2 regions of the Shewanella sp. GXUN23E genome follow, and region 2 is predicted to be linked to the other one. Evidence: predicted binding sites of a transcription regulator. Region 2 holds the regulator's gene; the other holds the start of a gene.
The links. The regulator sigma-54, encoded in region 2, starts transcription at its own class of promoters, with help from an activator protein. The targets are predictions, from matches to a motif close to GTTGGCACGNNNNTNGNNT.
Positions count from the first base shown of each region.

Region 1: a site for sigma-54 is predicted at 1,696-1,714, ahead of ACRRUX_RS10670 (YggN family protein). Genes of this name have one in related genera too.

Region 1 covers NZ_JBOZWP010000010.1:39,902-44,071, forward strand. The annotation lists gene trmB (tRNA (guanosine(46)-N7)-methyltransferase TrmB) at 1-203, shown strand, start outside; gene ACRRUX_RS10660 (YggL family protein) at 284-610, shown strand; gene glsB (glutaminase B) at 610-1,524, shown strand; gene ACRRUX_RS10670 (YggN family protein) at 1,753-2,535, shown strand; gene ACRRUX_RS10675 (LysR family transcriptional regulator) at 2,953-3,894, shown strand; gene ACRRUX_RS10680 (DUF885 domain-containing protein) at 4,170-4,170, opposite strand, start outside.
Region 2 covers NZ_JBOZWP010000017.1:55,046-59,215, reverse strand. The annotation lists gene rapZ (RNase adapter RapZ) at 1-206, opposite strand, end outside; gene ptsN (PTS IIA-like nitrogen regulatory protein PtsN) at 203-646, opposite strand; gene hpf (ribosome hibernation promoting factor) at 649-936, opposite strand; gene ACRRUX_RS14555 (RNA polymerase factor sigma-54) at 967-2,442, opposite strand; gene lptB (LPS export ABC transporter ATP-binding protein) at 2,578-3,309, opposite strand; gene lptA (lipopolysaccharide transport periplasmic protein LptA) at 3,306-3,866, opposite strand; gene lptC (LPS export ABC transporter periplasmic protein LptC) at 3,853-4,170, opposite strand, start outside.

The DNA.
Region 1 (4,170 bases), on a different contig from region 2:
GTGTATTCCATATGGCGACGGACTGGGAAAACTATGCCGAGCATATGCTGGAAGTCATGAGTGGTGCTGAAGGTTACCGTAACCAGTCGGCCAACGGTGATTATGTTCCGCGTCCCGACCATCGTCCGCTGACCAAATTTGAAGCCCGTGGTCACCGTCTGGGTCATGGCGTTTGGGATTTGATGTTTGAGAAAGTAGACTAAGCAGGTTTACACCTCATAATAGTTTTTAGCGGCACCTTTTAGGTGCCGTCAGTTTTTGTCCTGACTATAAAGGAGTCACTATGGCTACAAATCGCAGCCCTCGTCTGCGCAAGAAACTGCGCGTTGATGAATTTCAGGAGTTGGGTTTTGACGTGCACTGGACTTTTGCCGACAGTGTAACTGAAGAGCAAATCGATCAGCTGGTAGACAAATTTATCGATGACGTTATCGAGCCCCGTAATCTGGGGTTCCACGGTGGCGGCCACAAAAGCTGGGAAGGGATTATCGCTACTCAAAAGCTGGGCAAGTGCACCGATGAAGACCGGGAAGCCGTTCTGGCATTCTGGAAGTCACAGCCTGTTGCCAGCGTGGATGTGACTGAGCTGTACGATCTCTGGTGGGATTGATGCCAGAGCCACAACTGCTGGAACAACTGGTAGAGCAGGCCCGGCCTTTGCTGGGCCAGGGCAAGGTGGCCGATTACATCCCCGCACTGGCCAAGGTCAGTGGCAATAAACTCGGCATTGCCGTTACTACTCCTGATGGCGTCACTATTGGCGCCGGGGATTATCTCGAACCTTTCTCTGTCCAGAGTATTTCCAAAGTATTCAGCCTGACGCTGGCGTTGACACTCTATGATGAGAAGGACATCTGGCAACGGGTCGGCAAAGAGCCATCCGGTCACTCCTTTAATTCTCTGGTGCAGGTTGAACTGGAGCGCGGTATTCCCCGCAATCCGTTTATCAACGCCGGTGCACTGGTCATAGCGGATTTATTGCAGGGACGTTTGAGCGCGCCCAAACACAGGATGCTGGAGCTGGTACGTAATTTGAGTGGCAATCCGCTGATCAATTATGACAAAGAGGTAGCCCGCTCTGAGTATGAGCACAGTGCCCGAAATGCCGCCATTGCCTATTTGATGAAGTCATTTGGCAATTTCAAATGCGACGTGGATACCGTGCTGCGCAGTTATTTTCATTATTGTGCATTGCGTATGAGCTGCGCAGATTTGTCCCGGGCCATGATGTATCTGGCCAATCAGGGCCGTTCACTGGCTGGAAAACAACTGATCTCACCAGTGCAGGCCCGACAAATGAACGCCTTGCTGGCGACCTCGGGCCTCTATGATGGTGCCGGAGAGTTTGCCTACCGGGTAGGAATGCCGGGTAAAAGTGGGGTCGGCGGCGGTATTATCGCAGTGATCCCCGGTGATATGTCCGTGTGTGTCTGGTCACCTGCGCTGGACAATCAGGGTAACTCTGTCGCCGGCACCGCCATGCTGGAAGGACTGAGTCAAACCCTCGGACGATCCATTTTCTGAATCATAAACAGAGGCTGTGACCATCTGCGTCATGGCCTCTGTTTATGTCTCTTGCGTTCTGACCAATATCTGATGATTTTCACCACAACCCCGGATATCTGATACAAAGTCATCTCCTCCCTGATTTCCACAATTCCTGCCCAACTCCATGTTTCACTGCGATTTAACAATGTTGGCACGTTGTTGGCATTGCTTGTGTTATACCAACGCGTATTTAAGGACGAAGCCATGAACAGATTTACCAGAATAGTTGCCGCAGCCGCCTTCAGTTGTACCAGTGTTTTTGCTTTCGCCGGTGATGATTGTGACATTTCAATTAATTACGATCTGGTGCTGGAGCCGGATAATTTGCAGGTGATTACGGATGACCAAACCCGCTATCAGTTCAGCGATGGTGAGCTGCGTATTAATGATAAGAAAATTGCGTTGACTGCCGGACAACGGGAGCTGGTTGCTCGTTATGAGCAGCAGGTTGCCACTCAGGTGCCACAGGTTGTGGCGCTGGTAAACGATACTCTGGTGCTGACCGGTGAAGCACTGTCGCTGGCTCTGACGCCCTTGCTGGGTGACAGCAGCAGTGCGCAGCTGGCCGCGCTGATGAACAGGGTTGAGGACAGAATGGCGCTGCTGGCATCACGTAATGGTGATACATATCGTCTCGGAGTATCGGGAACCTCTATCGATGAGGCATTTGGCGAAGAGTTTGAACAGGAAATGGAGCAACTGATTATACAATCAATCGGCTCTATCATGATGAATATTGGTGCCCAGATGCTGCAGGCTGACGGCGATACTCTGGAAGCCAAACTCAATAGCATGAGCGAGAAAATGGACAATATTGGCAACGAGATTGACGCTGCAATGACTCAGCGCGGTGATGCCATTGAAGAGCGTGCCAATGCCATGTGTCAGGATATGAAACAGATTGCCACGCTTGAAGCTCAGTTGCGCCGTGACATTCCACAGCTGGCTGATTTCAGGCTGACAGAGTCAGACAGCCGGAACATGTAATTTTTAAGTGCTTCAAAGCTTCATCTTTTAAACCGGTACTCCCGTTCTGACATTTGGACAATCCAACCCGCTTGCCCCTGCACATCATTGGTGTCAGGGGCTTTTTTTGTTTGCCCTGTCAAAGAAAACTGGCAATAAATCTGTTTGGCAGCGCTATTGTCCAAACAGGAAGTTACTGACTTTTATCTGGTTATCTTAAAACTAGACAGATTGTCTGCTATACTTCCGCCAAAATGTCCACAGTTGGCGAAATTTGAGCAGTAGCCACGGAAAATCCGCTGAGATTTTACTTGTGGTTTGATTGTTCGCCGACTTAACCTGATAGTTTTATATACAGGACCTTTGCCAGGCTCCCGCAGTGGATCCCTGGCGGGGGGAATAATAAAAACAGCTTAGTGAACAGCGAAGGCGATTCCCATGTTAGAACTCTTAGAACCGATAGCTATCTTCACCCATGTGGCCAGGGCAGGAAGCTTCAGTGCCGCCGCCCGACGACTGGGAATTTCCAAATCCAAGGTAAGTACCCAGGTTGCCGATCTTGAGCATAAACTCGGGGTACAGCTTATTCAGCGAACAACCCGCAGCCTGAGTCTGACTGAAGCCGGACATCTGTTGTATGTGCAGGGAGAGGAACTGCTGCGGGACGCCGATCAGGCAGTTGCCAGCGTTCACAATCTCAATGATGCCACCCGCGGGGTGCTCAAGGTGGGGATCTCCCAGTCTTTTGGCACCATGCACATTATTCCGGCATTATCAGAGTTTATGACCACTCACCCGGAGCTGGAGTTGCAGGTCAGTTTGCTGGATCACAAAGTCGATGTGGTCAGTGAAGGTCTGGATCTGCTGCTGACGATGTCCGAGCAATTGCCTCTGGGGATGGTTGCGCGACCGCTGATGAAGTGCCAGTTTATGTTGCTGGCATCTCCCGACTATATCGCCCGTCATGGTGCTCCGGAGCGTCCAGAGCAGCTGGTGGACCATAACTGTTTGGTGTACCACGGCGAATGGCATGAACACAGCGTGTGGCAGTTCCGCAAAGGGGACGACTACTGTGAAATTGGCGTCAATGGTAACTTCCGCGTAGATAACGCGCCCGCGCTCAAGTCTGCGGCCGTGAATGGTCTGGGTGTGGTCTATCTCGCCAGTTATCTGCTTGAAGGCGAAATCGAAAAGGGAACGTTGGTGCCTTTGCTGCGGGACTGGCAGTTGACGCATCATTTGCCTTTGCAGGCGGTTTATCCGCGTCGTAAGCATCTGGCGCCAAAAGTCAGTGCCTTTATCGACTTCATCAAAGACAGAATTGGTGCGCCACCATACTGGGATCAGCCATACGCGGCACTGTATGCTGAACGCAAGTAACAGTTTGGCTTGAGCGTGTGGTGATTAAAGGCCCGGCGGTGATTGTCGTCTGAAACCGACAATTGGCGAGTGTCGGCAGAAAATGTGCTGCCTGTGCTCTGTTGGGCGTTACCACTTTGAATAAAAAAGTCCCGGCACTGTCCGGGACTTTTACTGTCTATTGTTTGAATCCTTAATCTTCCCGGTTGTCAGAACCGTAGGGCAATTCCACGGGATATCTGCGTCCTTGAATCATTTGATCAGAACGGGTTGAGTGACATGACCCTTTATTGACGT
Region 2 (4,170 bases):
TGCTCCAGCACCTTATCCTGATTTTTCAGATTGCGCACATCCACACTGATGGCGACCTGTTCAGTGGTGCTTTTGAGTTGCTCCATCAAGCTGCCAATCAGCGACAGCGGCAAATTATCCACACAGTAGTAGCCCAGATCTTCCAGCGCTCTTAAGGCAACAGATTTTCCTGAGCCACTGCGGCCCGATACGATAACCAATTTCATGCGGTAATAACCCGGAACAGTTCTGCGTCATCCTGCGCTTTGCGCAGTTGCTTAACCACTTGTTTGTCGCTGAGCTTTTCAGCCATTGCAGCGAGTGTTGCCAGATGAGTCTGACATTGCTCGGCTGGAACCAGCAGGGCAAAAAGAATATCGACCGGTTGATTGTCGATGGCATCGAAGGGAACGGGTTCGGTGCATTTCACCAGGACGGCGATGGGATGATCAATAGTCGTCAGTTTGCCGTGAGGAATAGCAATACCGTTTCCGATTCCTGTGCTGCCAACTTTCTCCCGGGCAAGCAGACTTTCGAATACTTCCTGGGAGGAAAGGGTGGGGTACTGAGCCGCGATAAGATCGCTTACCAGCTCAAGTACTTTTTTCTTACTGCCCGGAGTGGCACAGGAGGCACACTCCGGCTGCAGGATGGTACGAAGTTCCATCGTTAGTGTTTTGTCAGTTTCTCTTTGTGTTTAATCACCTGACGATCAAGTTTGTCGATCAGGGCGTCTATTGCGGCATACATATCTTCATGTTCTGAAGTTGCGAAAATTTCGCCGCCGTTTATATGCAGTTTTGCTTCTGCAATTTGCTGAAGTTTCTCAACATTCAATACAACGTGCACATTATTGATCTGTTCAAAATGGCGTTCAAGCTTGGTGAATTTGCTTTCCACATATTCCCGCAGAGAGTCTGTAATCTCGATATGGTGTCCAGTCAGGTTGATTTGCATAGATAGCTACCTCCTTTATTCCGGGTAGGGTTATAAACTCTTACGCTGGTTGGAAGGCGGAATCAGCATCGCTTCTCGGTATTTGGCGATAGTCCGTCTGGCAACATTTATTCCCTGTTCTGCCAGAAGTTCTGCCATCTTGCTGTCGCTTAATGGTTTCTTCTGGTTTTCGGCTGCCACTAGCTTTTTGATAAAAGCACGAATGGCAGTGGACGAGCATTCTCCACCATCTTCAGTTCCAACATGGCTGGAGAAGAAATACTTTAATTCGAAAATCCCTCTTGGGGTATGCATATATTTTTGCGTGGTCACCCTGGAAATGGTGGACTCATGCATTTCAACCGCTTCGGCAATATCGTTGAGTACCATAGGTTTCATGGCCTCTTCGCCGAACTCAAAAAATCCCTGTTGAAACTGCACGATACAATTGGCCACTTTCAGCAGTGTATCGTTACGGCTCTCCAGACTTTTAATAAACCACTTGGCTTCCTGCAAATGGCCGCGAATGAACTGGCTGTCAGCCTGGCTGCGCGTGCTGCGGGCCATGGCTGCATAATGCTGGTTGACATTCAGTTTGGGCATGCAATCGGGGTTGAGCTCCACTACCCAGCGGCCATGCTTCTTGGATACGGATACATCTGGGATTACATACTCATCGTTATCCCGGCTGATGAGCAGACCTGGCCGTGGATTCAGGGTCTGGATGAGGTTAATGGCCTCACGCAGATCATCTTCCTTAAGGCGGGTCTTGCGCATCAGAGTGCGGAAATCGCGGTTGGCAATCAGCTCCAGATGCTCACGGATAAGTAAGCGGGCATGCTCAATGTGGGGAGTCTCTGCCGCAAACTGATTGAGCTGGATCAGCAGACACTCGCTCAAATCCCTGGCAGCCACGCCCACAGGATCGAAGTGCTGGATACGCTTGAGTACCGCTTCAACTTCATCGAGTTCAGTGTCCTCATCTCCCAAGGCTTCGAGGATCTCCTGCGTGCTTTGAGTCAGGTACCCTCGGTCATCGATCGCCTCAATAATGGCGGTGGCGATGGCGTAATCGTTCTCGGAAAAGGGCGTCAGGTTTTTCTGCCATTCCAGATGTTCATACAGACCTTCACTGGTTTCCCCCTGAAATGGCATATCATCATCACGCACTGCGGGGCCGGCAGCGACTGGAGCGGCAGTGAAGACTTCATCCCAGGTGGTGTCCATGGGCAGCTCGTCCGGCATGGCTTCCTGGGTGATGGCGTCTGATGTTTCGACACTTGAGCTGTGCTGCATCGGCTCTGAATCGTCAGGCTCATCAAATTCCGCTGAGTTGTCACCCTCGTTGTCATTCAGCTCTGAGTCATATTGTTCTTCATCCATCTCCAGCAAAGGATTGGATTCCAGCGCCTGTTGGATTTCCTGCTGGAGTTCCAGAGAAGACAATTGCAACAGGCGGATGGCCTGCTGCAGTTGAGGCGTCATGGTTAACTGCTGACCCAGTTTAAGCTGGAGAGACGCTTTCATCTTTACCGCAAATCCCTGTATAGAGTGGTTTTAATAGAAATTCTCGAGAACCGGTATGTCCATCGGTCTGAGGAAAGTGCGTATCCTTGCTGTCCCGGCATGGCTGCTGCACTGGCGCCGGGACACATGAATTAACTATAGCCTGAATTGTTCACCCAAGTACACAGCGCGCACCTGCTGGTTATCAAGGATTTCCGCCGGTGTGCCTTCGGCAATCAGATTGCCGTGGCTGACGATATAAGCGTGTTCGCAAACATCCAGGGTTTCCCGCACGTTATGGTCGGTGATCAGTACCCCCAGACCACGGCTCTTGAGCTGTTCGATGATCTTCTTGATGTCGATAACCGAGATCGGATCAACCCCGGCGAATGGTTCATCCAGCAGAATGAACTTGGGATTGGCTGCCAGCGCCCTGGCAATTTCCACCCGCCGGCGTTCACCGCCTGACAGGGCCATCCCCATGGAATCGCGGATATGGGTGATGTTGAACTCTTCCAGCAGATGTTCCAGTTGTTCTTCCCGTTGCTCATTGGTCAGTGCCTTGCGGGTTTGCAGGACTGCCATGATATTGTCGCGGACGGACAACTTACGGAAGATACTGGCTTCCTGAGGCAGGTAGCCGATACCCTTGCGGGCGCGCATATGCATGGGATCCAGCGTCAGGTCTTCATCATTGATGTAGATAGCACCCTTGTCGCTTTTGACCAAGCCAACCACCATATAAAATGTGGTGGTCTTGCCGGCACCGTTGGGGCCGAGCAGACCGACGATCTGACCGGTTTTCACTTCCAGGCTGACGTCCTTGACGACCTGACGATTCTTGTAGCTTTTGGCAAGATGCTCTGCTTTCAGCGTCAGTTCACTCATGAATCCGGCTGCCCCTGCTTTTTGTCTTTGCTGGAAGGTTTGTTGTCGTCCAGAGGCTTGATGTCATTCTGGAAGTTTTCAGGCTTGATGACAGTGTGCACCCGATCGTCAGGATTCTGATTACCCTGTGCGGTCATCTGTTGCAATTCAATGTCGTAGACGATTTTGGGCGCACTGACTTTGCTGCCATCCTGCTCGATTTCAGCATCGCCCATCAGGGTCAGTACCCGCTTGCTGATGTTGTAGCGGATCTCATTGGCACTGGCAGTGGCAGGACGATGATTGTCCAGCATCTGGGTGTAGGTAGCCGGTTTGCCGGTGGCGATAAGAATGGTTTCTCCATCCCCCTGGCTGGCGCTGAGCTCATCGGCCTGAATTTTGATACTGCCCTGGGTGACTGTCACCGGGCCTGAGTACACCACCCGTTTGTTCTTGATATCGGCAAACTGGCTGGGTGCCTTGATGTGCACTTCCTTGGTGAGATCGTCCGTAGCCGCCAGTGCGCCCCAACTCAGGGTGCACAGGAGTGCCGCAAAAAATGTCTTAGTTTGGTTCATAGATTCCTGTTACCTGATTCAGCAGCTTAACTGTCTGCGCATTCAGATCGGCATAAAGCCCTGTACCTTCTACTTTAAAATTGCTGCCATCTACCTGGATTACGCGATCAGAGCGCATGATCATGGTATCCAGATCCAGCTGCAGGTAGCTGGTTTTCAGCTGTTGCAAGGGTTCATTGGGCGTAATGGCGTCGATGATAACATTATTCTCAAGCGTGACTATGTTGTCGTCTTTGTCGAGCGTGCCCTCAGCGGCAGATATCCGCCAGTGCGCCTGACCATTATCCGGGTAAAGCAGATAGAC